Regions from separate parts of the Mesorhizobium sp. f-mel genome, predicted to be linked through region 2. Evidence: riboswitches for the same ligand, from Rfam matches in the RefSeq annotation. Region 2 holds a riboswitch; each other region holds the start of a gene.

Region 1 (9,906 bases), on a different contig from region 2:
TGGCGGCGGGCGCCGTCGGCGAATCCGTGCCGTTTCTTACCGGCGCCTTGCTGCTGTGCGGCGCGCTCTTCGCCATCGCTCTCGACGCGTTGGGCTCGACCGCCTTCTTGCGCTCGGTGCGGTTCTATGAAAGGGCTGAGATGGCGGCGGTCTATCGCACCTATCTCGACTTTTCCGAGCTGACACCGCCGTTGGTCTATTCGGTGGTGCTGGCGTTTTTCGGGCTGGGCTCGGTGTTCGCCATGCTCGGCCTGCTGGCGGCGGTCTGCGGTTTTGTCACCTGGCGGTATCTGCCGAAGTCGCTTTGATCGTCAGAATTTTGGTGAAAGCGTTGTATGCCGCTCGCGCACCCAGTTGTGGAAGCGATGCAATTCATATTCCTCGGGCATCAGCATGCCGGCCTTGTGGCGCACCAGCCGGACGGTCCTGACATAGTCGACATGGCCGACGATGAACATCGACGGCAGGTTGGTGGCGTAGGTCTGCCCGGCGGAACGCTTGGCTGAAGTCAGGTCGGGAAAGACCGGGCCGTGGACGCGCGCCCGTCTCGCGACCATGTCTCGGCTCCGGCCCGCAGGCCACCGGAAAACTCCGGCGCATCATTGTCGGCGTGACGCGCCCATTCGGGGTCGTCGTGCCGCCCCATCAGGCCGCGGCCATAGATCGACACCAGCCGCGACAGGTCCTTGTGGACGCATGGGCAATGCAGGCACTCGTTGAAATTCTCCCAGAAGATCTTCCAGTTGCAGTTCATGACCTTGCGCAGCATATGGCCTGACACCAGCGTCTCCAGCGGTCAGTTGGCGAGGTCGCCGGAGGCGGGATCGAAGGTTGTCTCGGCCGAACCGTCGGCGTCTTCCCTGAGATTGACGAAGACGAAACCGCCTCATACCGACAGCGCTACGCGGTAAAGTGGATGATCGGCCTTGTCGAAGCCTTCAGGCAGCGATTTCGACGGCACGCGCACGAGATCGCCGCGCAGCGAATAGGACCAGGCGTGGTAGGGGCAAGTGATGAGCCGCGCCTTCAGCCGACCTTCGCTCCCCCGGCAAAGCTGCGAGCCGCCATGCCGACAGGTGTTGTGGAAGGCGCGCAGCTCGCCGGTCTCGTCGCGCAGCACGACGATCTCCTCAGTGCCGACACGGAACGTCCTGAACGCCAGCGGCTGGGCAAGGTCGGCCTCTCGGCAGACGAGCAGCCAGCTTCGATACCAGATGGCGTCGAGATCGCGCTGATAGGCTCGATGTCCCAGTAGGCCGATGACGGCAGCGACGGTTCAAGTCGCGTCAACCGTTATAGGGATCGTGCTCGCTCGGGCTGGGCTGCATGACCGGCTCCTGTGATACGCCAGCCGACACCCGGTCGCGAACATTGTCAATCGCGGCGCCGGGCTGGGCTGGCCTGCCGAGAGGCGCATTCGCGCCGGTGGCTGGCGGAATTTGGTTTGCCGGACGCGACGATTCTGCCTATAGTCGCAGCTGTCGTCGGTTCCGTTTGGAGCCGCGCATGATCCCGGAACCGGAATCGGTTCCGGGATCATGCGCAGAGTCTAAGTGTTAGAGCGTCCTCGTGCGTCCATTCGGACGCACGGCGCCCTAAAGGGAATGCGGTGAGGGCGAATTGTTGGCCCAATGCCGTGGCTGCCCCCGCAACTGTGTGCGGTTAGTCCTCTCCATATGCCACTGAAGAGTTTCTTCGGGAAGGTGGGGAAGGGCGTTGATCCGCGAGCCAGGAGACCTGCCGGCGACAGGAAAACTGACTTCTATGCCCTCGGGTGGAGGGCGAAAGGACAAGACATGAATACCGCTTCCGTCTCGCTCGGCACTTCCGTCTCCTCGCAGTCGCGCTTCGTGCAGCTGGCGCTTGCTGCATTTCTCGGCATTTTCGTGATGGGCTTTGTCGGCTTCTCGCATATCGATGCGGTCCACAATGCCGCTCACGACTATCGGCATTCGATGGCGTTCCCCTGCCACTGACGAGGGGCTGACATCATGACACTGTTTCGCAACGTCGTGTTCATCGCGGCGATCGCAGGGCTTGTGGCAGGCGTCGTTCTCGCCTGCATGCAGGCCTATGCCACGGTGCCGCTCATTCTGAAAGCGGAAGTCTACGAACAGGCCGGCGGTGGTCACACGCATGACCATGCCGCGGCGCCGGCTGCGAACGCCGGGGATACGAATGCCATGACCAGCGCGGCGCCAGCGCCGGCCGAAGCTGCCGCCCCGGAAGAGGAGGGCTGGACGCCGGCCGATGGCTTCGAGCGCTTCGCCTTCAATATCGTTGCCAATGTGGTCACCGGCATCGGCTTTGCGCTGATCTTGGTCGCCGCTTCGGAGTTCGCCGGCGGCATCGGCAATTGGCGTCAGGGCCTGTTCTGGGGCTTTGCCGGCTTTGCCGTATTCACGCTGGCTCCGAACCTTGGCCTGCCGCCCGAATTGCCAGCGATGCCGGCGGCCGATCTCACCCAGCGCCAGATCTGGTGGACGGCGACCGTGATGGCGACCGCGGCGGGTCTCGGCCTGCTTGCCTTCCGCAAGTCGTTGCCACTGGCGCTGATTGCCGTAGCGTTGATCGTGGTGCCGCATATCGTTGGCGCGCCGCAGCCCGACAGTTTCGAATCGCCGATCCCAGAAGGCCTGCATCACCAGTTCGTGGTGGCGGTGACGCTGACCAATCTGGTGTTCTGGCTGGTGCTCGGCGGCATCGTCGGCGTGGTGCGTGGCCGCTTGACCGGCACCGCGACCGGCCTGCGCGACAGCTTTGCCTGATCGCGTTACCGGGACGCTGACCCTGGTCATCGGCGGTGCACGCTCCGGCAAGAGCGCGCATGCCGAAAAATTGGCGACGGCCTGCCCGGCGCCGTGGGCCTATATCGCCACGGCGCAAGCCTATGACGACGAGATGCGCGAACGTATTGCGCTGCATCGGTCGCGGCGCGGCGAGGGCTGGACGACCATCGACGCGCCGCTCGATCTCGTCGGCGCGATCGAGGCGCTGCCTGACGGCCGGCCCGTCCTGATCGACTGCCTGACTTTGTGGCTGACCAACCATATGCTGGCCGAACATGACGTTGAGGCCGAATGCCGAGGGCTGGCGGATGTGCTGTCACGACCGCGCGGGCCGTGGTTCGTGATTTCCAACGAGGTCGGCCAGGGCATCGTGCCGGACAATGCGTTGGCTCGCCGGTTTCGCGATGCCGCCGGCCGGCTCAACCAGCAAGTCGCGGCAGTGTCCGATACGGTGCTGCTGATGGTGGTGGGGCTGCCGCTCAAGGTGAAGTGACATGTCTGATGCTATCGATCCCAAGGACGAGGAGCGCCATCGCGCCAAGATGGCCAAGCGCAAAGCGGTGCAGGACGCCGAGGTCGCGGCAAAGACGGTCGAGAAGGGGCTGCTGATCGTCAACACCGGGCCCGGCAAGGGCAAGACCACTGCCGCCTTTGGGCTGGCGCTGAGGATGCTCGGCTACGGCAGGCGCGTCGGCGTCGTCCAGTTCATCAAGGGCAAATGGCACACCGGCGAGAAGGACGCCTTTGCCGCCTTCGGCGACCGGGTCGTCTGGCATACAATGGGCGAGGGCTTCACCTGGGAAACGCAGGATCTGAAGCGCGACATCGCCGCCGCCGAAGCGGCCTGGGCCAAGGCGCTCGAGCTGATGACCGATCCATCGATCAGCCTTCTGGTGCTCGACGAGCTGAACATCGCGCTGCGCTACGATTATCTCGATCTCGACAAAGTGGTGACGGCGCTGATAGGGCGCCGCGAAAACCTGCATGTCGTCGTCACCGGCCGCAACGCCAGACCGGCGCTGGTCGAAGCCGCCGATCTTGTCACCGAGATGTGCGTGACCAAGCATCACTTTTCCGCCGGCGTGAAGGCACAGCAAGGCATAGAGTTTTGAGCGTTTTGCCCGCGGTTAGGCAGCACGTAACTCGTACTGGAGACGACCGATTATCGAAAGTCGGCGCCGCCCCTCAACCCCCTGCCGGGACCTTCTCCCGCGAAGGACGGGGAGAAGTGGCTTGGCCGCAACGCTGGCGATCCCCCTCTCCCCGTCCTTTACGGGGAAATGGTAAGGGTGAGGGTGAGGGGTAGCGCTGACCTGAAGGTTCGTCCTGGTCGCGAGCTCGCGATTCCTTGCTTAGTGACGGCAGATGGTGCTGATTTGCGCCTATGACCCGCCCCGAGGCGGGTTTTTACTTTTTGCCGATCTCGACCGGCCGCGTTGCACTGCGGTCACGCACCGACGACAATCACTGACAGCAAGCCGAACAGCGCGATCAGCAAAAAGTCGGCGACCCGATAGAGTTTCAGCGCCCGCCTGATGTCGGCGCTCTCGGCATCGCGGTGGCCGCCTTCCCCCATGAACGCATCGTCGACGATGACGCCGTCATAGGAACGCGGGCCGGCGAGCGCCAGGCCGAGCGCGCCGGCCATCGCCGCCTCCGGCCAGCCGGCATTGGGCGAGCGGTGCTTTGTCGCGTCGCGCTGCACGGTGCGCCAGGCGTTGCCGGCATCGGCGCCTTTGACGAAGAAAGAGGCACCCACGATGAGCAGTGCGGTCAGCCGCGACGCCGGCAGGTTGATCAGATCGTCGAAGCGCGCTGCCGCCCTGCCGAAGGCCTCGTGGCGCGCGGTGCGGTGGCCGATCATCGAATCGGCCGTGTTGGCGGCCTTGTAGGCGACGCCGCCGGGCAGCCCGCCGACGCCGATCCAGAAGACGGGCGCAACGACGCCGTCGGAAAAATTCTCGGCCAGGCTTTCGATCGCCGCGCGGCAGACGCCGGCTCTGTCGAGCTTTTCCGGATCGCGGCCGACGATCCTTGAGACGGCAGCACGGCCGATGTCGAGTCCACCATTGTCCAGTCCGTCGGCCACCGCCTCGACATGCTCGGCCAGGCTCTTCTGCGACAGCAGCGACGCCGCCAGGATTGCCGTGAGGACCAGTCCGGCTGGAATGCCCGAAAGCATGGTTTCCACGGCGAAGGCGATGGCGGCCGGCACCAGCACGATGATCAGCAGCGCATGAACACCGCGCCGGCGACGCAGGGCGTCGGAATCAGTATCGCGGTTGAGCCTGCGGTCGAGAAAGGATATCAGCCTGCCGAACCAGGTGACGGGATGGCCGATGGCGCCGAACAGCCAGGCCGGGTAACCCACGGCGAATTCAACAACCAGTGACAGGAAAGCGGTCAGGATCGACATGAAGTCTCTTGATGGAGCGGCGACAGTGGTGGATCACGGCGGAAGCCTTGGCCGGGCGAGGGCGCTTTTTCCGCATGCGCCGCAGCCCTTCGTCGACCTCTCGACCGGTATCAATCCGCACTCCTATCCGTTTTTCGATCTGCCCGCCACCGCCCTGTCCAGATTGCCGGAAGCAGCGCGGGTCCGCGAGTTGGCCGAAGTCGCGGCAAGCGTTTATGGCGCGCCATCGGCAGCGAATGTGGTGGCGACGCCGGGCACGCAGATCCTGTTGCCGCGCGTCGCCTCGCTGGCGAGCCCCGGCAAGGCGCTGGTGCTCGGGCCGACCTATGCTGAACATCAGCGGGCAGCGGCAATCGCCGGCCATGCTGTGACGGAGGTCGATGATTTCGAGGTCCTGGCAGGAGCCGATCTCGCCATCATCGTCAACCCCAACAATCCGGACGGGCGCATCATCGAACGCAAGAAGCTGCTCGATCTTGCCGGAAAATTGTGCGCCAAAGGCGGGTTGCTGGTCGTCGATGAGGCGTTCATGGATGTCGGGCCGCGCGCGGAAAGCCTGGCCGGCGATGTCGAGCAAGGCGGCATTGTCGTGCTGCGTTCCTTCGGCAAATTCTTTGGCCTCGCCGGCCTGCGGCTCGGCTTTGCATTGGCCGACGCGCTGACGGTCGAACGGCTCGAGGCGCAGTTCGGGCCATGGGCGGTCGCCGGCCCAGCGCTCGAATACGGTATCCGCGCGCTTGCCGACAGCGGCTGGCGGGCGGAGATGCGATGCCGTCTGGCAGAGGATGCAGCACGGCTCGATGCGTTGTTCGGCCGTTTCGGCGTCTCAGTCGCCGGCGGCACCACGCTGTTCCGCTATATCGGGCTGGCGGACGCCGCCGGACTGTTTTCGGCGCTTGGCGAGCGCGGCATCCTGCTTCGGCATTTTTCCGGCCGGCCGCATGTGCTGCGCGCCGGGCTGCCGGGTCCTGACGAAGAATGGCAGCGGCTCGAATCGGCTCTTGCCGACTGGGCGCAACAGCGTGACGATAACACCAAGGAGGTCAAGCAATGATCCATGTCTGTTCGCTATCAAAGGTCGAGGAAACGGTCGCGAGAACCGGCGCCGAGCGGCTGCTTTCCCTGCTGGCTGCCGGTACCGAGGTGACGCGGCCGGCGTCGATCGCCCGGGAAAACCATCTGCACCTGGTCATGCATGACATTGCGGTGGCGCAAGAGGGCATGACCATGCCGGGCGAAATCCATGTCCGCGATCTGCTCGATTTCGCGCGCCGATGGGATCGTACAAGGCCGCTGGTCGTGCATTGCTATGCCGGCATCAGCCGTTCGACCGCCTCGGCTTACATCATCGCGGCGGCATTGGCGCCGAAGCGCTGCGAGGTCGAATTGGCTGAGACGCTGCGCGCGTTGTCGCCGACGGCGACACCTAACCCGCGGCTGATCGCGGTCGCCGATACGCTGCTCGATCGCAACGGCCGCATGATCGGCGCGATCCAGGCGATCGGGCGCGGCGCGGACGCCTTCGAAGGCACGCCTTTTGAGTTGAAGATCGACGCCTAATGCATGTCGCCCAAAAGTGCGCAGCGATTTTGGGATAACGAGATGTATAAAAACAAGAGCTTAAAGCGCGTCGCATAAATCCGTTCAGACGCGACGCGCTTTAGAGTTTGGCCAAGATCTTTTCCGAAACCCGGTTTCCGCTGTTTGCCGCGCTGACCTTCGGTTCGGGACCATGGCCTGACTATGCCAGCCAGTCGGCCAGCTTCGCCTTGCGCACATCCTTCAACAGGCTGATGAAGCCGTCCGCCTGATGGTTGGCGGTAAGCCTGCCCTTTTCGGCCGTTGCAATGCTGGCGTCGCCGACCACGCCGTTCGGGTTGAGATCGGTGGCGATCCAGGCGAAGGCGTGCGTTCCGGTGTGGCGCAGCAGTGAAAATTCCTTTTCGGCGCGGGCGACGTTGGACACGAAATTGTCGGCCTTTGCCATGTCGACCAGATCCGGCCGGAAATGCAGCATCAGCGAGGTCTCGACATCGCCGCCATGGATGCCGTGGCGATCCTCAAGCTCGGTATACATGCCGGCCGGCCGGCCAAAGCGCTGCCAGCTCGTCTTCACCGCCAGCATCTTTGCACGCACGCGCAATTCGCGGGTGATGATGCCCATGATCTCTTCGTTCCCGCCATGCGAGTTGACGACGATCAGTTTCCTTAGCCCGGCCCGCGCGATCGACAGGCCAAGCTCGGTCCACGCCTCGATCAAGATCGGCGCCGGCAGAGTGAGGGTTCCCGGTGCATGCAGGTGCTCGTTCGACTTACCCACCGCCTGGACGGGCAGGATGCGGATGTCGAGATCGGCGGGCAGGCGGGCGATCACCGTGTCGAGCATGCCGGTCATGATCGAGGTGTCGGTCGAAACCGGCAGATGCGGGCCGTGCTGTTCGATCGCCGCCACCGGCAGAACGGCGATCGTCGCTTCCGGATCGATCGTGGCGTATTCGGTGGTCCGGTAGTCGCCCCACCACACGCGTTTGTTTGCAGCGGTCATGTCATGCCTTTTCGATAGACTGGCCTTTTCGATAGACTGGCCTCTTCGATGCACGGCCAGACCTAGCGCGGGAAGGATCGCCTGTCGATCACCCTGCCGCGATGACCTCGATCTCGACCTTGAATTCCGGCCGCGCGAAACCGGACACGATCATCAGCGTCGAAGCCGGCGCCGGGCTGGTGAACAGCCGATCGCGAACGTCCATATAGGGCCGCAGGAAGGCGCGGTCGGTGACATAGGTGTTGATGCGGACGATGTCGGAAAGTCCAAGCCCGGCCTCGCCAAGAATCGCCGCGATGTTCTGAAAACAGAGTTCGGCCTGTGCGCCGGCATCCGCCGGGATCTGATCGTCCGGAGCGATGGCGACCTGGCCCGAACACAGCACCAGCCTCTTGCCGGGAGGCACCTCGATGCCATGACTGTAGCGGGCGAAGGGCGGCTTGATCGACTTCGGCGCCAGGAATTTGAACATGAAAATCTCCAATCTGATGTCAGCCTAAAGCCGGATTGGCGGCCCATTCAAGATGCAGTGCATACTATCAGGGCGATTGTGGACAGGCGTTCAAAAAATAGGCACGATGCCCCCGGTACAGCATGACCGTCCGGCCTTCGTGCACCACCGTTGCGCAGGCGGGCGGCCTCGGTGATGGCATGCGTCTTGCTTCTTGAGTCGATGGTGTCGAGCCCGGTGCGTGGCGCGCCGGAGCCAACAGAGGGTGGTGTGGATGGACGGAAAACTTAAGATTTCGGTGGGCGCGATCGTGCTGCTTGCCGCAAGCACGCTAAGCGCGGCAGCGAACGAGAAGGTCACCTTCGGCACCAACTGGCTCGCCCAGGCCGAGCACGGTGGCTATTATCAGGCAGCCGCTGATGGCACCTATGCGGCTTGCGGGCTCGACGTGACGATCATGCAAGGTGGCCCGCAGGTCAGCGGTCGGCCGCTGTTGCTCGCCGGCAAGATCGACTTCTACATGGGCGGCAACATGCTGCAGGCCTTCGACGCCGTTCAGCAGGACATTCCGCTGCGCGTGGTCGCCGCCTCATTCCAGAAAGAGCCGCAGGTGATCATGAGCCATCCGGGTCAGGGCCTCGACAAATGGGAGGATTTGAAGAACGCGGACCAGTACATTATTGGCGACGAAGGTGCACAGAGCTACTTCCAATGGATGATCACGGAGTTCGGCTTCGATCCGGCCAAGCGCGTGCCCTATACGTTCAACCCCGCACCTTTCATCGCCAATCCAAAGTCGATCCAGCAGGGTTACGTGACCTCGGAGCCCTTCGCCGTCGCCAAGGAAGGCGGCTTCCAGCCCAATCTGTTCCTGCTCGCCGACTACGGCTTCGACACCTATGCGACGACGATCGAGACCATGCAGGCCACGATCGACAAGCGGCCGGAGGTGGTTCAGTGCTTTGTCGATGGCTCGGCCAAGGGTTGGTACAATTATCTCTACGGCGACAACGCTGCCGCCAACGCGGCGATCAAGAAGGATAACCCCGACATCAGCGACGAGCAGATCGCGTTTTCGATCGAGCAGATGAAGAAATTCGGCATCGTCGATTCCGGCGACACGGAAAAACTCGGCATCGGTGCGATGACTGACGCGCGCATCGAAAGCTTCTACGACAAGATGGTCAAGGCCAAGGTCGTGCCGGCCGGCGTCGACATCAAGAAGTCCTACACGCTGGCCTTCGTTAACAAGGGCGTCGGGATCGACCTGAAGAAATAGCACCCAGGCATGATGCAGGAGAAAGTGCCGCAAGCGCCGGCAAGCGCATCGGGCAAAGGTCCGATGCTGCTGGCGCTGCGTGGCGTCGGCAAGGTCTTTTCCAACGGCGTGACAGCGCTCAGCGATGTCGACCTGACGATCCGGGAAGGCGACTTTCTCAGCCTTCTCGGCCCGTCCGGCTGCGGCAAGTCGACGGCCTTGCGCCTCATTGCGGGTCTGGCGACGCCGACCTCCGGCGTGCTCGACTGGCGCGGCAGCAGCTCTGTCGACCGCTCGAATATCAGCTTCGTCTTCCAGGAGCCGACGCTGCTGCCCTGGGCCGATGTCTTCGACAATGTCTGGCTGCCGCTGCGGCTGAAGGGCGTGTCGCGGGCCAAGGCTGCGCCTGTCGTGATGGAGATGCTGGCGCGGGTCCACCTGACCGGC
Region 2 (9,906 bases):
GGGCCGTCAGTGGTCGGCAGTTCCAGCGTCACGAACTGCCCCGGTCTGTAGCGGAACCAGGTCTGGTTGTCGGAGCGGAAGGTGAAGGTCTTCACGTCAGGCGCCTCGTCGCTGACGCCGATCACTTCCAGCACCTGAAGCCTGTCGTTCCAAGGCGCCATCTCGTCGAGATGGCGGTAGAGCCCGAGATCCGTCATCGAGTTCATACCCTTGACCTTTCTCAGGCGACGCTGCGCAACGCCGGCCGGCCGTCCTCGGCAAGGCGCGGCCCGATGAAGGAGGCGTACCATTCGACGAACTGGATGACGCCGCCCTCATGCAGTTCAGAATAGGGGCCGGGCTCATAGGCCGGCGACAGGATGCCGAAGGCGTTTTCCTCGACGATGCGGCGGTCCTGATCGTTGGTCTCGGTCCAGACACGGGTGAGTTCGGCGAGATCGTAATCGACGCCTTCGACCGCGTCCTTGTGGACGAGCCATTTGGTGGTGACGGCCGTTTCCGTGGCGCTGATCGGCAGCACGCGGAAGGTGACGGCATGGTCGCCGAGGATGTGGTTCCAGGTCGTCGGATAGTGATAGAGCAGCAGCGAGCCGATGCGCTCGGTCGAAACGCTGTCGGAAAGGTTCTTCTTCACCGCGCGTCTTCCCGTCATCGTGTAGCTGACGGCATCGCGCAGCAGCGGCGCGCGGGTGGCACGATACTGCCCGGCCGGATCGATGCGGAACCTGCTCGGCAAGCCCGCCGCCTCGCATTTCGCCCAGTGCATGAGCATCTCCGGATCGCTATCGGCGCCCTGCACGCCAGTCACGGTCGGCGCTTCCGGGAATGTCTTGCACAGTTCCGGATGGTTGCCGGCGCAATGGTAGCACTCGCGGTTGTTTTCCCAGACGAGCTTCCAGTTGCCCTTCTCGACGATGGTCGATTCGAAGGCGATTTTTGCGTCGCGCAGCCGGTGCGGCAGGAGGTAAGGCTCGATCATGGCGCGCATCGGCGCGAAATCGGCGGGCTTCTTGGCCAGGCAGATGAAGATGTAGCCGCCAACGCTTTCGCAAGCCACCGGCTTCAGGCTGAACTGGCTCTTGTCGAAGCCGTCCGCCATCTGCCTTGCGAACAAAAGCCGGCCATCCAGCTCGTAGGTCCACTGGTGATAGGGGCAGACAAGCTTCGCCGCCGTGCCTCTGTCGGCGTTGCAGACGCGGCTCCCGCGATGCCGGCAGGAATTGTGGAAGGCATTGATCCTGCCTTGCTGGTCGCGGACCAGCACGACCGGATAGTCGCCGACCTGGGCAGTGATGTAGCTGCCCGGCTTCGGCAACTCGCAATCGTGGCCGATGAACAGCCAGTCGCGATACCAGATCAGCTCCATGTCGAGCTTGAAGAAATCGGCATCAGTATAGAAGGGCTGCTCGAGCGAATAGCCTGCCCTGCGGCCGTGCAAGAGCCTCAGCATGTCGTTGCGCGCATCCATGTCCTGTTCCTTATAACCGTCGCATCGGCCCGAAATCGGAATCGATTTCGGAAAGCACGATGCGCAATTCAAAGTCTTCGAGCGTGTTTTGTGCGTCCAAATGGACGCACGTCGCTCCAAAGACTGAACTGGTGGTGATGGAGGAAGGATCGCTCGCAGGCCGGCGGACAGGCCAGACATGCATCATCCACCTCTTGACCGCCCACCGCGATCAGTCGTGTCTAGAAATCTCGGGCTGGTTTCCGGGCTCTGGAGTGTCCTTGCGGACTCATCGCGACACCTTCCCAGGCTTGTGGCCCAGTGGTCTCCCGTTGCGACTTGAACTCCACCACCGTTGCGGGGGCAGCGCCGGGTTCTGACCGGCTTCCCAATTCTCCGCTTCGTCGTCACCAAGCGGCACCTGAGTTGGCGTGATCTAATCATGACGGATGGCTGACTGTCGGCATGAAAGCGACATCGTATCCATGCGGCGCGACACGGCGGCGAAACCCTGTGGGCCGGGATTTGAGGGGGATGAATTTGCACCCGGCTGCGAGCGCTGCCGGTTCTGAAGGCACGCCGGATTTAACCATTGCAGGGCGCCTAAATGGTTAACGATTCGACAACAACTCAGCACCGGCTTTTAAGCCGCATCTAAAATCGAACCGAACGGTTCGTTTCTGTTGACAATGCGTGCATGACGCTGTGAACGCAGGTCGGGCAATTCGTCAAATGGTCGAATGGCGCCTTTGGCATAAACCTCTGAAACAAAAAATAAAATAACCCTACTGGAAGCATCTGGTACAATTTCAAGGTGTAGATTCTTGGTCCACACGGAACAACTTAGTGATTGGAATCCGCCGAACAACCTTCCCACATCGGGGCTGTCCGACGCGAATTCCTCCCAAGACACGCCGCTAGACGGACGGAAAATTAAGATACTGGAGTACCAAAAATGAAAAAGATTGCTCTTACTGCCGTCGCCGTTCTGGCCATCACCGGCAGCGCCTTTGCTGGCAGCGACCATTATGGGTCCAACGGCGCCAACCAGCCGGCCGCTGCGGTCGACAACAGCTCGTATACGGCTTCCATTCAGAAGCCGGCTCACGCTGAAAAGCCCGTTGTCCAGGGCGCCGACCGCAACCTTTTCGGCAACAATTAACAGCTGATCCCAAACAGCAGAGCGGCGTTGTCTTTCATAAAGACCGCGGCCGCCGCGCTGAGGGGATACGACAATTCAGGAGTACTAGAAATGAAGAAGATCATTCTTGCCGCCGCCGCCATTCTGGCCGTCTCCGGCAGCGCTTTTGCCGGCAGCGACAATTTTGGATCGAACGGCGCCAACCAGCCGGCCGCTGCGGTCGACAACAGCTCGTACACGGCTTCGATTCAGAATTCGGCTTCGGCGCAGAAGCCGCTTCCGGCTGACGAGAAGCCCGTCCACGGCAGCGACCGTAACCTCTTCGGCAACAACTAGTGTCGATCCCAACAGCAGCGGCGGCATTTGCCCGCCGCGCTGGTGGAACACGAAAAATCCAGGAGTACTGAAATGACGAAGATCCTTCTTGCGACCGCCGCCGTTCTGGCCGTCGCCGGCAGCGCATTTGCCGGTAGCGACAATTATGGATCGAACGGCGCCAACCAACCGGCCGTAGCGGTCGACAGCTCGTACACGGCTTCGATCCAGAATTCGGCCCCGGCGCAAAATCCGGTTCCGGCTGACGAGAAGCCTGTCCACGGCAGCGACCGCAACCTGTTCGGCCGCTAACAGCGACCTGAACGCACAAGAGCGGCGGGCTTTGCCCGCCGCTCTTGTTTTTTGCCTTCGCCAAACTGCCTGTATCCAGCAGTTAGGCCGCCGGCCTCAGGCTGCCTTTGCTTCCGCTTTGTGGAGTGTGAAGGAATGTCCGTCGGCATCGAAAATATGCAGGTCGCCGGCATCGGCATTCAACCGCAGCGCAGCACCCCGCTTGACCTCGACATTGCCGGGCAGCTTGGTCACCAGCGGCAGTTCGGAGCGGCCGATGTCGACATAGACGAGCTGAACCTCGCCGAGTTGCTCGACATAGTCCACCGTTCCCTCGAAAAGATAATCCGTCCCGGTGGCGATCATCAGATCCTCAGGCCGCACGCCGAAGCTCACCGAAGCGCCCTTCACTGACGCTGGCGTGGCGATCGGCACCGTCGCCTTGCGCCCGCCGACATGACTGACGACGGTCGGGTCGCCTGATTTGTCGATCGTCGCCGGCAGGATGTTCATTGCCGGCGAGCCGATGAACTGGGCAACGAACAGATTGCCGGGTTTCTTGTAGAGATCCATCGGCGTGCCGACCTGCTCGATATGGCCCTCCTTGAGGACCACGATGCGGTCCGCCAGCGTCATCGCCTCGACCTGGTCGTGGGTGACGTAGATCATCGTTGTAGCCGGCATCGACTCCTTGAGCTTGGCGATCTCGATGCGGGTGGCGACGCGCAGTGCCGCGTCGAGGTTCGACAGCGGCTCGTCGAACAGGAAAACCTTCGGGTTGCGCACGATGGCGCGGCCGATGGCGACGCGCTGGCGCTGGCCGCCCGACATCGCCTTGGGCAGGCGGTCGAGATATTTTGTCAGCTGCAGGATTTCCGCGGCCTGGCGCACTCGCTTGTCGATCTCTGCCTTGCTCTCCTTGCCGATCTTCATGGAGAACGCCATGTTGTCGTAGACGGTCATGTGCGGATAGAGCGCATAGGACTGGAACACCATGGCGATGCCCCGCTTCGACGGCGGCACGTCGTTGACCACCTCGCCGTCGATCCTGAGCTCCCCGGAGGTGATTTCCTCAAGCCCGGCGATGGACCGCAGCAAGGTCGACTTGCCACAGCCGGAAGGGCCGACGAAGACGATGAACTCGCCCGACTTTATGTCGAGGTCGATGCCGTGGAGAATGTTAAGATTGCCGTATGATTTCTTCACTTGCCTTAGCGTGACATCGGCCATGATTCCCTCCAGTGAATTGCAAATTCAGTTGACACGCCCGAACCAGGCGCCGTAGCCACCGAGGCGGATAGAGCCGACGCCAGTCTGTCCCGAAAACCCGTGCCCCGGCAAGGGCTGCAGCGAGCGTCCGCCGACATCGATTTCGGCCGGTCGGCTGCCGAGATTGAAGGCGCAGACGATCTGCTCGTTGCCCTCGCAGCGCGTGAAGGCGACCGTATCGCCCTGGCTTTCGATGAAGTCTATTTCGCCCTTGGCCAGCGCCGGACGCAAACGGCGGAAAGCGAGAAAGCGCCGGTAGTGTTCGAGCAGCGAGCTGTCGTCGCCCTGCTGCACATCGACCGCTTGCGAAAGGTGCTTGGCGGGCACGGGCAGCCACGGCCTCGCCTTGGAGAAGCCGCCATTGCCGTCCGCGCCATTCCAGACCATCGGCGTGCGGCAGCCGTCGCGGCCCTTGAACTCCGGCCAGAAGCGGATGCCGTAGGGGTCCTGCAGGTCCTCGAATTGCAATTCCGCTTCGCCAAGGCCAAGTTCCTCGCCCTGATAGATGCAGACCGAACCGCGCAGTGACATCAGCAGCGCCGAGATCACCTTGAGATAAGCGGTCTGGTCGGCCTCGCCCACCGCCCAGCGCGAGGCAGTGCGCATCACGTCATGGTTGGAGAAGGCCCAGCACGACCAGCCGTCGCTGGCAACCTTGCCGAAGGCTTCCAGCACCGAACGCACCTTTGCCGCGCTGATCTTTTCGGGCGCCAGGAAGTCGAACGAATAGCACATGTGCACGCGCTTGCTGCCGGCGGTATAGGCCGCCACCACCTCGAGCCCGCGCTGCGAATCGCCGACTTCGCCGACCGCCGCCGTCGCCGGATATTCGTCGAGCAGCGCGCGGAAGCGTTCGAGGAAGCCGAGATTTTCGGGGCGGCTCTTGTCGTAGAGATGGTCCTGGTAGTTGTAAGGGTTGACGGAAGGAGCGGTCTGGTCGTTGCGCTCTTCGGGCGGCAGCGGCGGATTGTCCTCCAGGCCCTGGCTGTGGAAGTAGAAATTGATTGTGTCGAGGCGGAAGCCGTCGACGCCGCGCTCCAGCCAGAAGCGGGTGACATCGAGCAGCGCATCCTGGACCGCGCGGCTGTGGAAGTTGAGATCGGGCTGCTCGGCCAGGAAATTATGCAGGTAATATTGCTGGCGGCTGGTGTCCCACTGCCAGGCCGAGCCGCCGAAGATCGACAGCCAGTTGTTGGGTGGCGTGCCGTCGGGCTTGGCGTCGGCCCAGACATACCAGTCCGCCTTCGGGTTGGTGCGGCTCGAGCGGCTTTCCCTAAACCACGGATGGATGTCGGCGGTATGCGACAGCACCTCGTCGATCATCACCTTGAGCCCGAGCCTGTGCGCCTCGGCGGTCAGGGCATCGAAATCGGCCAGCGTGCCGAACATCGGATCGACGTCGCAATAGTCTGATACGTCGTAGCCGAAATCCTTCATCGGCGACTTGAAGAACGGCGAGATCCAGATGGCATCGACGCCGAGCGCCGCGATATAGGGCAGCCTGCGGATGATACCCCTGAGGTCGCCGATGCCGTCGCCGTTCGAGTCCTGATAGCTGCGCGGATAGATCTGGTAGATCACGGCACCTCGCCACCAGTCGCGGTCGACAGCGAGGTCGGGGCTCAACGTTGCTTTCACAGCGGCTTGCATGATCTCAACCCCCTTTGACCGAGCCGGCGAGCAGCCCGCGGACGAAATAGCGCTGCAGCGAAAAAAACACGATCAGCGGCACGACAATGGTGATGAAAGCCGATGTCGTCAGGATCTCCCAGTCGCCGCCGCGCGAGCCGAGCAACGCGTTGAGCTTGGCGGTCAGCACGATCTGGTCGCCTTCGGTGCCGAGGAAAACCATCGCGACCAGCAGATCGTTCCACACCCACAGGAACTGGAAGATGGCGAAGGAGGCCAGCACCGGGAACGACAGCGGCAGCACGATCTTGACGAAGATCTCGAAATCGCTGGCGCCGTCGATGCGCGCCGACTCCATGATTTCGCGCGGCAGGCCGGCAATGTAGCTTCTGAGGAGATAGATGGCGAAGGGCAGGCCGAAGCCGGTATGCGCCAGCCAGATGCCGAGATAGGTTTTCGACGGCACGCCGAAGAAGCTGCCGACGCCATTGTAGAGTTTTAGCAGCGGGATCAGCGACATCTGCAGCGGCACGACCAAGAGCCCGATGATCACCGCGATGAGCAACGCCCGGCCGGGAAAGCGCATCCAGGCCAGCGCATAGGCGGCGAACGCCGCGATCAGGATCGGGATGACCGTCGCCGGAATGGTGACGGTCAGCGAATTCATGAAGGAGCGGCCGATGCCCTCCGAGAACAGCACCGTATTGTAATTGTCGGTGGTGAATTTCGGTGGCGCCGACGAGGCGTAGTAGACGCGCTGGCCGCGTTCACCCTCGAAGGGCTTGGTCGAGGTCATAACGAAACTGCCGTCGGCGTTGAGCTGCAAGGTCTCGCCGTCGCCGAGATCGGCTGTCGTGCCGGCGGGATATTGCGTCGGTGCCGACGACTTGACGCCGAAGGCGCTGATGTCGCGGGCCGGATCGTCGCCGAAGATGTTGCCCTCGAGGACGAACTTGCCGTCCTTCTCGACTTGCGCCGAGGCGGGTGGCAGCCGGCCCGCTTCCGTCTGGGTGGAACTGGCAAACGAGTTCCACCAGCCCGAGGCGATGATCTGATCCTTGTCGCGCAGCGACGAGACGAGAATGCCGAGCGTCGGCACGGTCCAGATCGCGACGAAGATGAAGACAGCGATATGGACGCCGAAACGGCTGGCAAAGGACTTTCCGGTCGAGACAGTCATCTCAATGTCCCCCCGTCTCTTTGTTCGCCTGGCGGATGTTCCAGACCATGATCGGAATGACCGCGATCATGATGATGATGGCAATGGTCGCGCCGCGGCCGAAATCGCCGCCGCCGCGGAACATCCAGTCGAACATCAGATTGGCCAGCACCTGGCTGTTCCATTGGCCGTTGGTCATGGTCAGCACGATGTCGAACACCTTCAGCACCAGGATGGTGATGGTGGTCCAGACGACGGCGATCGTGCCCCAGATCTGCGGCACCATGATCTTCCAGAAGATCTGGAACGGATTGGCGCCGTCGATGACGGCCGCTTCCAGCGTCTCTTCGGGAATACCTCGCAAGGCCGAGGACAGGATGACCATGGCAAAGCCGGTCTGGATCCAGATCAGGATGATCATCAGGAAGAAATTGTTCCAGAACGGCAGCGATATCCAGACCTGCGGCTGGCCGCCGAAATACTGGATGATGGCGTTGAGCAGGCCGATCTGCGTCTGGCCAGCACCACGATACTCGTAGATGAATTTCCAGATGACGCTGGCGCCGACAAACGAGATGGCCAACGGCAGGAAGATGAGGCTCTTGGCGATGGTGCCCCACCAGATCTTGTCGGTGAGGACGGCGATGATCAGCCCGAGGAAAGTGCAGGCGGCAGGCACGACCGCAAGCCACATGATGTTGTTGAGGATGGAGGTGCGGAACTCGCGGTCGCCGAACGCCCATTCATAATTGGCGAAGCCGACGAAGTTGGCGCCACCGCGATCGAGGAACGACAGCCTGAGCGTCTCCACGACCGGGTAGATCAGGTAGATGGTGAGGATGATCATGGCCGGGCCGACGAACAGCCACGGCCGGATCATCCCCTGCCGGCGCAGATTGTCGATGGCCGCAGCACCTGCAACGCCGCGCGACGGGAAGATGATGTCCACCAGCTTGTTGGCGCCCCAGAAATAGGCGACGCAGCCGCCGACGCCGACGATGATGACGAATATGGCCGAGAAAATCTGAGCCGCCACGGGTCCCTCCCTCTGCGCATGATCCGCCAGTCGAGAATGGCTTTGGCGACCGGATCATGCGCCGATTCAGTTGTTTGGAACGCGACCGGATGCAAGGCGGGGTTCTAGTCTTGCTGGTCGCGCGTCATGCCGGAATGTGCTCATAAACAAAGATTGCTGCGGCGCGGGCCGCCGGTCGGATCCGGGCCACTGAGCCCCGGATCCATTCAGGATCGGCAGTCCGCACGTCAGCCGGGACCGCCTACTTGATCGCGTCCCAGCTCTTCTGGATGTCAGTGGCGACATCCTGGGCGGACTTGCCGCCGACGAGATCGATCATGCCGGTCCAGAAGGCGCCGGCGCCGATCTTGCCCGGCATCAGGTCGGACCCGTCGAAGCGGAAGGTCGAGGCTTCGGCAAGGATTTCGCCCTGCTTCTTCAGCGCGTCGCTGGCATAGGCCTCCTTGTTGACCGACTTGAACGGCGTCACGAAACCGCCCTGGGCCATCCAGATCTCATGGGCGAGCGGCATCTTCAGGAATTCGATGAACGCGCGGGCACTCTTGCTATCCTTGGTGATCATGGCCAGCGTGCCGGCGCCGAGCACCGGGGTGCCGAGGTCGGGCTTGGAAGCATAAGGTGGGAAGTAGAAGAAATCGGCGTCCTGGCCGATCTCAGTGCCTTCCGGGAAGAAGGTCGGGATGAACGACGCCTGATGGTGCAAATAGCATTTCGGCGGCACCGAGAACAGGCCTTTCGGGCTGTCGCGGAAGTCGGTCGCCGCCACCGCCTTGGCGCCGCCGTCGACCATCTTGTCATCGGTCGCGATCTTGCCGAAAATGTCGATGGCGTTGACCACCGCGGGATCGTTGAATGGGATCTCGTTCTTCACCCACTTGTCGTAGGTCTCGGGCGTCTGCGTGCGCAGCATGATGTCCTCGACCCAGTCGGTCGCCGGCCAGCCGGTGGCGCCGCCCGAACCGAGCCCGATGCACCATGGCGTGCCGCCGTCGGCGATGATCTTCTTTTCAAGCTCGGCGAGCTCTTCCTGCGTCCTCGGCACCTCGTAATCTGCTTCCTCGAAATTGTCCGGCGAGTACCAGACCAGCGATTTCACGTCGGCCTTGTAGGGGAAGGCGAAGAAGCCCGGCTTGCCGTCCTTGTCGTTGAAGGTGCCGAGGTCGACCCATGACTGGCCGGCGCCGTAATTGTCCTTGATCCAGTTGGCGGTGTCGTCGCCGAGCGGCGTCAGCAGGCCCTTGGACGCCAGATCCTGGATTAGGCCCGGCTGCGGCAGCACCGCGATGTTGGGCGGGCTGCCGGCCTGCGTGTCGATGACGATCTGCTGCTCGTAATTTTCCGACGACGAGTATTTGATCTCAGCGCCGGTGGCCTCCGAGAAATAGTCGAGAACGGTGCGCACAAGGCCCTCGTCCTCGCCGCGCCATGGCCCGAAGATCGATAGCGTCTCGCCCTTGAGGTCAACCTTCTTGAGCTCTTCGTAGTTTGCCCAGTTGAAACGGGGGTCTTCACCCGGCTTGAACTTCAGTTCGGCTTGCGCCGGTGCCCCCAAGGCGAGCGTGACAAAAGCGGCGCTCAGCAGAAGCATTTTCGTCATAGGTATTCCCTCCCAGTGGTGA
Region 3 (9,906 bases), on a different contig from region 2:
GGCCGCATAGACCTCGCCCGCCGGCACGCGGTAGCCCTCGGTGTAGAGCTTGAAGTGATGGATCAGCGCTTCCATTGAGCGCTTCATCGCCGCGCGCTTTGGCGGCACCACCTTGCCGTCGAGGTTTGACACCGGCCCCGCACCTTCCTTGCCGAGCAGCAGGTCGACGCACTGGCGCATGATCTTCGCCGACTGGCGCATCTCTTCCATGCGCACGAGGTAACGGTCGAAGCAGTCGCCGTTCTTGCCGATTGGAATGTCGAAATCCATCTCGGCATAACATTCATAGGGCTGCGACTTGCGCAGATCCCAGGCGACGCCGGATCCGCGCACCATGACGCCGGAAAAGCCCCACGCCCAGGCATCGGCCAGCGAGACCGTGCCGATGTCGACATTGCGCTGTTTGAAGATGCGGTTGCCGGTCAGCAGTGCGTCAAGATCGTCGAGCGATTTCAGGAACGGGTCGATCCAGTTGCCGATATCCTCGACCAGCTTCTGCGGCAGGTCCTGGTGGACGCCGCCGGGCCGGAAATAAGCCGCATGCATGCGCGAACCGCTGGCCCGCTCATAGAATACCATGAGTTTTTCGCGCTCAACGAAGCCCCACAAGGGCGGCGTCAGCGCGCCGACATCCATCGCCTGCGTCGTCACATTGAGGATGTGCGACATGATGCGGCCGATCTCGCAATAAAGCACGCGGATCAGCTGTCCGCGCTTCGGCACTTCGATGCCGAGAAGTCGCTCGGCGGCAAGCGCGAAGGCATGCTCCTGGTTCATCGGCGCGCAATAGTCGAGCCGGTCGAGATATGGCACCGCCTGCAGATAGGTTTTGGCTTCGATCAGCTTTTCAGTGCCGCGATGCAACAGCCCGATATGCGGATCGACGCGATCTACGACTTCGCCATCAAGCTCCAGCACGAGGCGCAAAACGCCATGCGCCGCCGGATGTTGCGGGCCGAAATTGATGTTGAAGTTGCGAACGGAGGTTTCAGCCATTTACTGCTTTGCCTTCTCATCCCCCGGGAGCACGTAATCCGTACCTTCCCACGGAGACAGAAAATCGAAATTGCGGAATTCCTGCTTCAATTCCACCGGCTCGTAGATGACCCGCTTGGCCTCGTCGTCGTAGCGCACCTCGACGAAACCGGTCAGCGGAAAATCCTTGCGCAGCGGATGACCCTCGAAGCCGTAATCGGTCAGAATCCGCCTGAGATCGGGATGGCCCGAAAACAGCACGCCATAGAGATCGTAGGTTTCGCGTTCGAACCAGTCGGCGCCCGGAAACACACCGGTGATCGATGGCACCATCGTCTCTTCGTCGGCCTGCACCTTGAGCCGGATGCGAACATTCTGCTTCGGCGACAGCAGATGATATACGACGTCGAAGCGCTTGGCCCGCGACGGATAATCGGCGCCGCACACATCGATGATCGAAATGAACTGGCATTTTTGATCGTCGCGCAGGAAGGTTATCACCTCGATCAGATCGTGCGGCTCGACAGAGATGGTGAGTTCGCCATAGGCAAGCACCGCCTCGCCGATCCGGCCGTTCAGCTTCTCTCCGAGATAGGTCGAGAGTTCACTCAAGGACTGGCTCATGCCGCTCACCGTTCGATCGTGCCGGTGCGGCGGATCTTCTTCTGCAGGAGAAGAATGCCGTAAAGCAGCGCTTCCGCACTCGGCGGGCAGCCGGGCACGTAGATGTCGACCGGCACGACGCGGTCGCATCCGCGCACTACCGAATAGGAATAATGATAGTAGCCGCCGCCATTAGCGCAGGAGCCCATAGAGATGACGTAGCGCGGCTCCGGCATCTGGTCGTAGACCTTGCGCAGCGCCGGCGCCATCTTGTTGGTCAGCGTGCCGGCGACGATCATGATGTCGGACTGGCGCGGAGACGCGCGAGGAGCAACACCGAACCTCTCCGAGTCATAGCGCGGCATCGAGGTGTGAATCATTTCGACCGCGCAACAGGCGAGACCAAAGGTCATGAACATCAGCGAGCCGCTGCGCGCCCAGGTGATCAGCGCCTCGGTGGAGGTGACGAGAAAACCCTTGTCGGCCAGTTCGTTGTTGATCTCGAGGAAGAATGGATCATTCGCCCCCACCGGCTTCCCGGTGCTGGGGTCGAGAATGCCCTTCGGCTTCGGCGCGACGAGCGTGCCGGAATTGTCGCTCAATCCCATTCCAGCGCTCCTTTCTTCCATTCATAGGCAAAGCCGATGGTCAGCACCGCCAAAAACACCATCATCGACCAGAAACCGAGCATGCCGATCTGGCTGAAAGACACGGCCCACGGGAACAGGAAGGCCACTTCCAGATCGAAGATGATGAACAGGATCGACACCAGGTAGAAGCGGATGTCGAACTTCATGCGGGCGTCGTCGAACGAATTGAAGCCGCACTCATAGGCGGAAAGCTTTTCCGGATCTGGGTTGCGGAAGGCCACCAGGAAGGGGGCGGCAAGCAGCGCCAGGCCGACGACCAGCGCCACGCCGATGAACAGGACGATGGGCAGGTACGAACTCAACAATGCGTTCATGCTGCAGCTTTCCGTTGGCGGCCAATCCACTCTGATTACAGCACCGGACCCACTTGCGGAAGCGTGACAGTTTAACCACTGAACCGTTTTAGGAGGCTCTATGCTGCAACGCGGCGAGGGTTAGCGCAGCGCTTTCGGCGAAGCAAGTCAAACCTTGTTCAAAACACGGTGCCTGGACGGCATATCCGGATAAACTGGTCCGATCCGCTCCTGTTTGATTTCTTTCAACTTTCACTCCAGTTTTCTCTCCTGACATAGATGCCGCCAAAACCCTGCTAGCATGGCGCGGAATCATCGTCCAAACCTTGGGTCGAACGCCAACAGAGTGCCGTCTGCATGAAGGAAAAAATCTCGCTCGCCATGGCCCGGCGCATCGCGCTTGCCGCACAGGGGTTTGCCGATCCTCGCCCTAACAGCACGCCTGATCGCCGCCATCTGGCCCGCGTCCTTGCCCGCACCGGCCTGCTGCAGATCGATTCCGTCAGTGCGGTGGTGCGTGCTCACTATATGCCGCTCTATTCGCGGCTTGGCCCCTACCCGCTTGCGCTGCTCGACAACGCCGCCGTGACGCGCAAGCGCAAAGTCTTCGAATATTGGGCGCATGAAGCCTCCTTTCTGCCGGTCGAGACCTATCCACTGATGCGCTGGCGCATGGAGCGGGCCGAGCGCGGCGAGGAAATGTATAACGGGCTGGCCAAGTGGGGCCGCGAACGCGCCGCCTACATTGAAGACATCTATCGCGAGGTCGTTCAACGCGGCCCGATCGCCGCTTCCGCCCTGGAAGGCCAGAAAGGCTCGGGCGGCTGGTGGGGCTGGAGCGATGCCAAGCACGCTTTCGAATGGCTGTTCTGGGCCGGCCGCATCACCACGGCGTCGCGTCGTGGCTTCGAGCGGCTCTACGATCTGCCGGAGCGCGTGCTGCCGCCTGCGATACTTGCCCTGCCAGTGCCCTCCCCTGAGGATGCGCACCGCGAATTGCTGCGCATTTCCGCCCGCGCCCACGGGGTCGCGACGGCGGGCGACCTGCGCGATTATTTCCGCCTCTCTCCAGCCGACATCAAGGGCCGGATTGAGGAACTAGTCGACGCCGGCGATCTTTTGCCCGTACGCGTCGAAGGCTGGGACAAGCCTGCCTATCTTTACAAGGACGCCCGTTTTCCGCGCAAGATCAAGGCGCGTGCGCTGCTCGCTCCGTTCGATCCCGTCGTCTTCGAGCGGGCGCGCACGGAAAGACTGTTCGACTTCCGCTATCGCATCGAGATCTACACCCCCGTCGAAAAGCGCCAGTACGGCTATTATGTGCTGCCGTTCCTGCTCGGCGAAAGGATCGTGGCGCGCATCGACCTCAAGGCCGACCGCCCCGCCGGCGTGCTGCGCGTCCATGCCGCCTATGCCGAGCCCGGCGCCCCGCCGAAAACCGCCGCCGAACTCTTCGAGGAGTTGAAGGTGATGCAGGGTTGGCTGGGATTGGAGCGCATCGACGTGACTCCGGCCGGCGACCTGGGTTCGGCTCTCGCCAACATTGCCGCATCGTAGACGTGCGTTGACACGACTGCCTGCACAGGCCTAAATCCAATCCAGACGGTCTCCTCTCGGCAAAGGGAGGAGCCAAGAGGGAATGCGGTGCGAAATTCCGATTTCAAATCCGCGGCTGTCCCCGCAACTGTAAGCGACGAGCCAAGGCCGAAAACCACTGGGACGGTCCCGGGAAGGCGGCACCAAGGCGATGACGCGCGAGCCAGGAGACCTGCCGTCTAGGACAAAAGAATCCGATCGCCTGGCGGGTTTTCCGGGCAAGGAGCCTGATTTGGAACGCGACAGCAGTTTTTCGGCTGAGACAGCGGACGTATTGCCCGATAGTGATCCCCTGGCCGGCATCACGGTGATTGTCTGCGCCTCCTGCCGTGACGAGACCGGCTCCGACGCCCATCCCCGCGCCGGCGAATTGTTGGCCGAAGACACGCGCCGCGCCGCCTCCGGCGAAAATATCCGTATCCGCAGCGTCGAATGCCTCGGCAACTGCAAGCGCCGGCTGAGCGCCGCGATCCTGCGCGACGGCTGCTGGAGCTACGTCTTCGGCGACCTGACCACGACAAGCGGCGCCGATCTCGTCGCTGGCGCAAAGCTCTTCGCCACCTCGACGGACGGCCTCATTCCGTGGCGCGGCCGCCCCGATTGCCTGAAGCGCGGCCTCATCGCCCGCATCCCTCCCCTCGACCTTTTGAAGGATCAGATATGACCGCTTCCGTCTCCCGCGTGCCCTGCACCGTCGTCACCGGCTTCCTCGGCGCCGGCAAGACGACGCTGATCCGCCATCTGCTCGAAAACGCCGGGGGCAAGCGGCTGGCCATCATCGTCAACGAGTTCGGCGACATCGGCATCGACGGCGAGATCCTCAAGGGATGCGGCATCGACACCTGCCCCGAGGAAAATATCGTCGAGCTGGCCAATGGCTGCATCTGCTGCACCGTCGCCGACGATTTCGTCCCGGCGCTCGACCAGATCCTGTCGCTGACGCCGAAGGTCGACCATATCCTGATCGAAACCTCTGGGCTGGCTCTGCCCAAGCCGCTGGTCCAGGCCTTCCAGTGGCCGTCGGTGAAGAGCCGGGTGACCGTGGACGGGGTCGTCGCCGTGGTCGACGGACCGGCGCTGGCCGAAGGCCGCGTCGCCAACGACATGGACGCCCTGCAGGCGCAGCGCGCTCAGGACGAGACGCTCGACCACGACGACCCGGTCGAGGAGGTGTTCGAGGACCAACTCGCTTGCGCCGACCTGATCATATTGTCGAAGAGCGACTTGATGGACGCCGCCGGTTCGGCCCGCGCCAATGCCATCATCGGCGAGCACACCGCGCGCGCCGTCAAGATCGTGCCGACCTCGCAAGGTAAGGTCGATCCGTCTGTGCTGCTCGGCCTCGGCCTTGCCGTCGAGGACGACATCGAGAACCGCAAGACCCACCACGACGACGAACTCGACCACGAGCATGACGACTTCGATTCCTTCGTCATCAACATTCCGTCGATCGCCAATCCCGATGAGCTGGCTTTGCGTGTCGCCACGGCGGCGGAGGAAGAGAACGTGCTGCGCGTCAAGGGTTTCGTCGACGTCGGCGGCAAGCCGATGCGGCTGTTGCTGCAGGCTGTCGGTCCGCGCGTCAATCACTATTACGACCGCGCCTGGACCGCTGAGGACGACCGCCGTTCGCGTCTCGTCGTCATCGGTCTGAAAGGGCTGAACCGCCCGGCCATCGAGCGTATCCTCGCCGGCTGACCCCAGGCACGAGCCGCGATGCACATCCTCACCACAACATCCGCCTCGCTCGACGATCTCGCCGAGCCCGTTGATCTCAGGCAGACGCCTGCGGATGTCGTGGCGCTGTCCTTCACCGACAGCGATCTGGCCGGGCTGGCGGCGGCGTGGAAAACGGATGCGGATCGCCTGCCGTCGATGCGCCTTGCGGCTTTACGCGACCTGCGCCATCCCATGTCCGTCGACCTCTGGATCGACAGCGTCGCCCGCCACGCCAGGGTTATTTTGGTTCGCATTCTCGGCGGCTATGACTGGTGGCGCTATGGCTGCGACCAGCTTGCCTCGACCGCGCGCGCACGCGGCATAAAACTGGCGCTGCTGCCCGGCGAGAGCCACGACGAGGATCTGCGGCTGATCGAATGCTCGACGCTGCCCCGCGAAGAGCTCGACGGTCTGCTCAACTATTTTCGCGAGGGCGGCCCGGCCAACATGACAGCGCTGGTGCATCGGCTGGCCCGGCTGGCGGGATCGGACATGGCGGTCGCGGAGCCGGTCAGCGTGCCGAAGGCGGGCTATTATGAGCCGGGACGCGGTGTCGTCCCCCTCCCCCTCGAGGGGAGGGTCCGGCCGCAGGCCGGGGGTGGGGTCCTCTCTGAAGTGCGCCGACACCCTGAAGCGCTTCGACAGAAAGAAACGTCGCGCACTGCCGCAACGACCCCACCCGGCCCTGCGGGCCACCCTCCCCTCGAGGGGGAGGGATACGCCGCGCCTGTCATTCCCATCCTGTTCTATCGCTCGATGCTGCTCGCCGCCGATGTCGCGCCCATCGACGCTCTTTTTGAGGCGCTGAGCGCGCGCGGAATGGCCCCCGTCCCCATCTTCGTCTCCAGCCTCAAGGACCCAGCATCGCTCGCCTTCGTCGAAACCGCGCTCGCAGCGCTCAACCCTGCCGCGATCATCACCGCGACGGCTTTCGCCTCCGGCGCCGAGCCCGGCGTCGAAACCCTGTTCGACCGCGCCGGCGTGCCGGTCTTCCAGGTCATCGTCGCGACGACTCGTCGTGACATCTGGCAAAACAATCAGCGCGGGCTGGCGCCCGCCGACCTCGCCATGCATGTCGTATTGCCGGAGCTCGACGGCCGCATTCTGGCCGGCGCCATTTCCTTCAAAGGCGAGAGCGAAACCGACCCGGCACTGGCCTTCCGCGCCTTCGCCAACCGGCCGGAGCCGGACCGCGTCGCGCAGGTGGCGAACCGTGTCCAAGCCTTCATCCGCCTGCAGCGCACGCCGCGCGCGGAACGCAAGCTCGCCATCCTGATCCCCGACTATCCGAGCGCACCCGGCCGCACCGGCTACGCCGTCGGCCTCGACGTGCCGTCCAGCGTGCTGGCAATGCTGCACGACTTGAGCGAACAGGGCTACGCCGTTGAAGAGATTCCGCAAACGCCGCGCGCGTTGCTGAAGATGCTGGAGCGCAGCGAAGGTGGATTGGGACTAGGGGACTATCTCGACCTTTCGACGGAATTGCCGGCTGAGGCAATAGCTGCCGTGACGGCCGCGTGGGGGAATGCGGCAGATGAGACAGGTTTGTGCGACGCACCCCCCTCTGTCCTGCCGGACATGCCCGGCAGGACAGAGGGGGGTGTTCAAGCGCCCACCACCGCAAATTTCCCCTTCCGCGCCGCCAGCTTCGGCAACATCACCGTGGCGCTTGCGCCTGACCGTGGGCGCTCACTCGACCGCCGCGCCGACTACCACGACCCGACATTACCGCCGCGCCATGCGTTGATCGCCTTCGGTCTTTGGCTGCGCAAATCGGTCGGTGTCCATGCCCTCATCCATGTCGGCGCCCACGGCACACTGGAATGGCTGCCCGGCAAGACCGTTGCGCTCAGCGAAAACTGTTTTCCCGAGATCGTGACTGGCCCCCTGCCCGTCATCTACCCGTTCATCGTCTCCAACCCGGGAGAGGCAGCACAGGCCAAGCGGCGCATTGCCGCCGTAACGCTTGGCCATCTGCCGCCGCCGCTGACCGGCGCCGGGCTGGATGAGAGCCAGCACCAGCTTGAACGGCTGGTCGACGAATATGCCCAGGCCGACGGGCTCGACCGCCGCCGCCGCGATCGCCTGGCGAAACTGATCGTCGAAACCGCGCAAACGACCGGCCTCGCCTCCGAAGCTGGCGTCGCCGGAACCGACGCTCCCGACGAAGCGCTGCGCCGCATCGACGCCTGGCTCTGCGACCTGAAGGATTTCGCCATCAAGGACGGCCTGCACATCTATGGCCGCTCGCCCGGGGGCGAAACCGATCCTTTGCGCAAGCAAAGTGCGGCGGCTGAGAAAGCAGCGCTCCTCGCCGCCCTCGACGGCCGCCATGTCGCCGCCGGCCCTGCCGGTGCCCCGGCGCGTGGCCGACGCGATGTGCTGCCAACCGGCCGCAATCTGTTCACATCAGATCCACGCACCATGCCGACGCCGACGTCCTTCGATCTCGGCAGGGCGGCGTCCGACGAGGTCTTGCGCAGCTACATGCAATCGCATGGCGACTGGCCGCGTTCGCTGGTCATCGACCTCTGGGGCTCGGCGTCGCTGCGCACCGGCGGCGAGGAGATCGCGCAAGGCCTGGCGCTGATGGGCTGCCGGCCGCAATGGGATTCTGCCACCGGCCGCGTCACCGGCATCGAGGTGCTGCCGCCGGCCACGCTTGGCCGCCCGCGCGTCGACGTTACCTGGCGCATATCAGGCCTGTTTCGCGACATGTTCCCGACCCAGATCGCCCTGATCGACGCTGCCGCGACTGCTGTCGCGGCCCGTGACGAAAACGCGTCCGAAAACCCGCTTGCGGCAAAAACCCGCGCGGATGGGAAGATCAGCCCGCGCATTTTCGGCACCTCGCCCGGCACCTACGGCGCCGGCGTCGAGCAGTTGCTGTCGAGCGGCGACTGGGCCGCGCGCGAGGAGATCGGCCGCGCCTATCTCGACGCCACCTCGCATGCCTATGGCGGCGCCGAGGGCGAAGGGATTTCGGCGCCCGGGGCATTCGAGGATCGTATCGCCGAGGCCGACCTTCTCGTCCATACCGGAGACGACCCTGGCCGTGACATTCTCGAAGGCTCCGCCGATGTCGCCTTCATCGGCGGCTTTTCGGCAGCACTAGCCGCACTCGGCAAGAACGCGGACGTGATCGTCCTCGACACCACGGACGCGCAAAAGCCGAAGCCGCGCTCCGTTGGCGAGGCGGTGTCCCGCGTCGTGCGGGCGCGGGCCGTAAACCCGCGCTTCATTGCCGGCCAGATGCGCCATGGGCCGCGTGGTGCTTCGGAATTCGCCGAAACGGTCGACCGGCTGGTCGGCTTCGCTGAGACCACCCATGCCATATCGGGCACGCTGATCGAGGTCGTGCACGACGCCTATCTCGGCGATCCCGTGGTTCGCGCCTTCATCTTGCGCGAGAACCCTTCCGCCGCGAAGGTGATCGCCGAGCGGTTTCTGTCGGCGCGGAGGCGCGGTCTCTGGCATCCGCTGCGCAATTCCATCGATGACGATCTCGCCGCACTGATCGCCGAGGCCCAGGCGCTGGGGGTGGCCGCATGAACGCCTTCTCACGTCGCGGTGCCTGCCCCGCTTTGTCCGCGTCGATGCAGACCGGCGACGGGCGTCTGGTGCGGCTCAATCCGGTCGCCGGAGGACTCTCGCCGAAGTCCTTGCTCGGACTCGGTGAATCCGCCTTGCGGCATGGCAACGGCATCATGGAAGTGACCGCACGTGGTAGCCTGCAGATACGCGGCCTGACGCCGGCAAGCGCCCGGCTGCTGGCGGTGGAGGTCGATGCAATGGGTATCGCCGTACGCACCGGCGTGCCGGTCGAGACCGGGCCGCTTGCGGGGCTCGATCCCGAAGAGATCGCCGATCCGCGCCCGCTGGCGGAGCGGATTCGGGCGGCAATCGAGGACGCCGGGCTGGTACAGCGCCTCGGGCCGAAGGTTTCGGTAATCGTCGATGGCGGCGGGCGGCTGACCATGGATGCGGTCTCGGCCGATGTCAGGCTGGCTGCGATGCGGATTGATGCGGGTGTCCAGTGGCTGGTAGCCGTTGCCGGCGACAGGCAGAAT

What was found. A riboswitch is a leader RNA that binds a small molecule or an ion and turns the genes downstream of it on or off. The one in region 2 is predicted to bind cobalamin.
Region 1: it holds a riboswitch for cobalamin, as region 2 does, so the genes downstream of both, ACWUKX_RS04925 (CbtB domain-containing protein) here and ACWUKX_RS18230 (aromatic ring-hydroxylating oxygenase subunit alpha) in region 2, are expected to answer to the same signal.
Region 3: it holds a riboswitch for cobalamin, as region 2 does, so the genes downstream of both, ACWUKX_RS05135 (DUF1636 family protein) here and ACWUKX_RS18230 (aromatic ring-hydroxylating oxygenase subunit alpha) in region 2, are expected to answer to the same signal.

Annotation. Positions count from the first base shown of each region.
Region 1 is NZ_JBSPTO010000002.1:175,865-185,770, reverse strand. It holds gene ACWUKX_RS04945 (MFS transporter) at 1-308, shown strand, start outside; gene ACWUKX_RS04940 (hypothetical protein) at 312-557, opposite strand; gene ACWUKX_RS04935 (SRPBCC family protein) at 509-781, opposite strand; gene ACWUKX_RS04930 (Rieske (2Fe-2S) protein) at 887-1,162, opposite strand; cobalamin riboswitch at 1,557-1,759, shown strand; gene ACWUKX_RS04925 (CbtB domain-containing protein) at 1,797-1,976, shown strand; gene ACWUKX_RS04920 (CbtA family protein) at 1,992-2,768, shown strand; gene cobU (bifunctional adenosylcobinamide kinase/adenosylcobinamide-phosphate guanylyltransferase) at 2,761-3,282, shown strand; gene cobO (cob(I)yrinic acid a,c-diamide adenosyltransferase) at 3,284-3,901, shown strand; gene cbiB (adenosylcobinamide-phosphate synthase CbiB) at 4,237-5,205, opposite strand; gene cobD (threonine-phosphate decarboxylase CobD) at 5,204-6,259, shown strand; gene ACWUKX_RS04895 (tyrosine phosphatase family protein) at 6,256-6,765, shown strand; gene ACWUKX_RS04890 (creatininase family protein) at 6,947-7,750, opposite strand; gene ACWUKX_RS04885 (RidA family protein) at 7,839-8,222, opposite strand; gene ACWUKX_RS04880 (ABC transporter substrate-binding protein) at 8,476-9,480, shown strand; gene ACWUKX_RS04875 (ABC transporter ATP-binding protein) at 9,490-9,906, shown strand, end outside.
Region 2 is NZ_JBSPTO010000014.1:66,904-76,809, reverse strand. It holds gene ACWUKX_RS18235 (hybrid-cluster NAD(P)-dependent oxidoreductase) at 1-197, opposite strand, end outside; gene ACWUKX_RS18230 (aromatic ring-hydroxylating oxygenase subunit alpha) at 221-1,468, opposite strand; cobalamin riboswitch at 1,685-1,887, opposite strand; gene ACWUKX_RS18225 (DUF680 domain-containing protein) at 2,403-2,609, shown strand; gene ACWUKX_RS18220 (DUF680 domain-containing protein) at 2,700-2,924, shown strand; gene ACWUKX_RS18215 (DUF680 domain-containing protein) at 2,997-3,215, shown strand; gene ACWUKX_RS18210 (ABC transporter ATP-binding protein) at 3,312-4,424, opposite strand; gene bglA (beta-galactosidase BglA) at 4,449-6,113, opposite strand; gene ACWUKX_RS18200 (carbohydrate ABC transporter permease) at 6,118-7,272, opposite strand; gene ACWUKX_RS18195 (carbohydrate ABC transporter permease) at 7,274-8,287, opposite strand; gene ACWUKX_RS18190 (ABC transporter substrate-binding protein) at 8,529-9,884, opposite strand.
Region 3 is NZ_JBSPTO010000002.1:221,768-231,673, forward strand. It holds gene ACWUKX_RS05110 (NADH-quinone oxidoreductase subunit D) at 1-996, opposite strand, end outside; gene ACWUKX_RS05115 (NADH-quinone oxidoreductase subunit C) at 997-1,599, opposite strand; gene ACWUKX_RS05120 (NuoB/complex I 20 kDa subunit family protein) at 1,605-2,186, opposite strand; gene ACWUKX_RS05125 (NADH-quinone oxidoreductase subunit A) at 2,177-2,542, opposite strand; gene ACWUKX_RS05130 (winged helix-turn-helix domain-containing protein) at 2,879-4,078, shown strand; cobalamin riboswitch at 4,108-4,311, shown strand; gene ACWUKX_RS05135 (DUF1636 family protein) at 4,350-4,781, shown strand; gene cobW (cobalamin biosynthesis protein CobW) at 4,778-5,815, shown strand; gene cobN (cobaltochelatase subunit CobN) at 5,834-9,388, shown strand; gene cobG (precorrin-3B synthase) at 9,385-9,906, shown strand, end outside.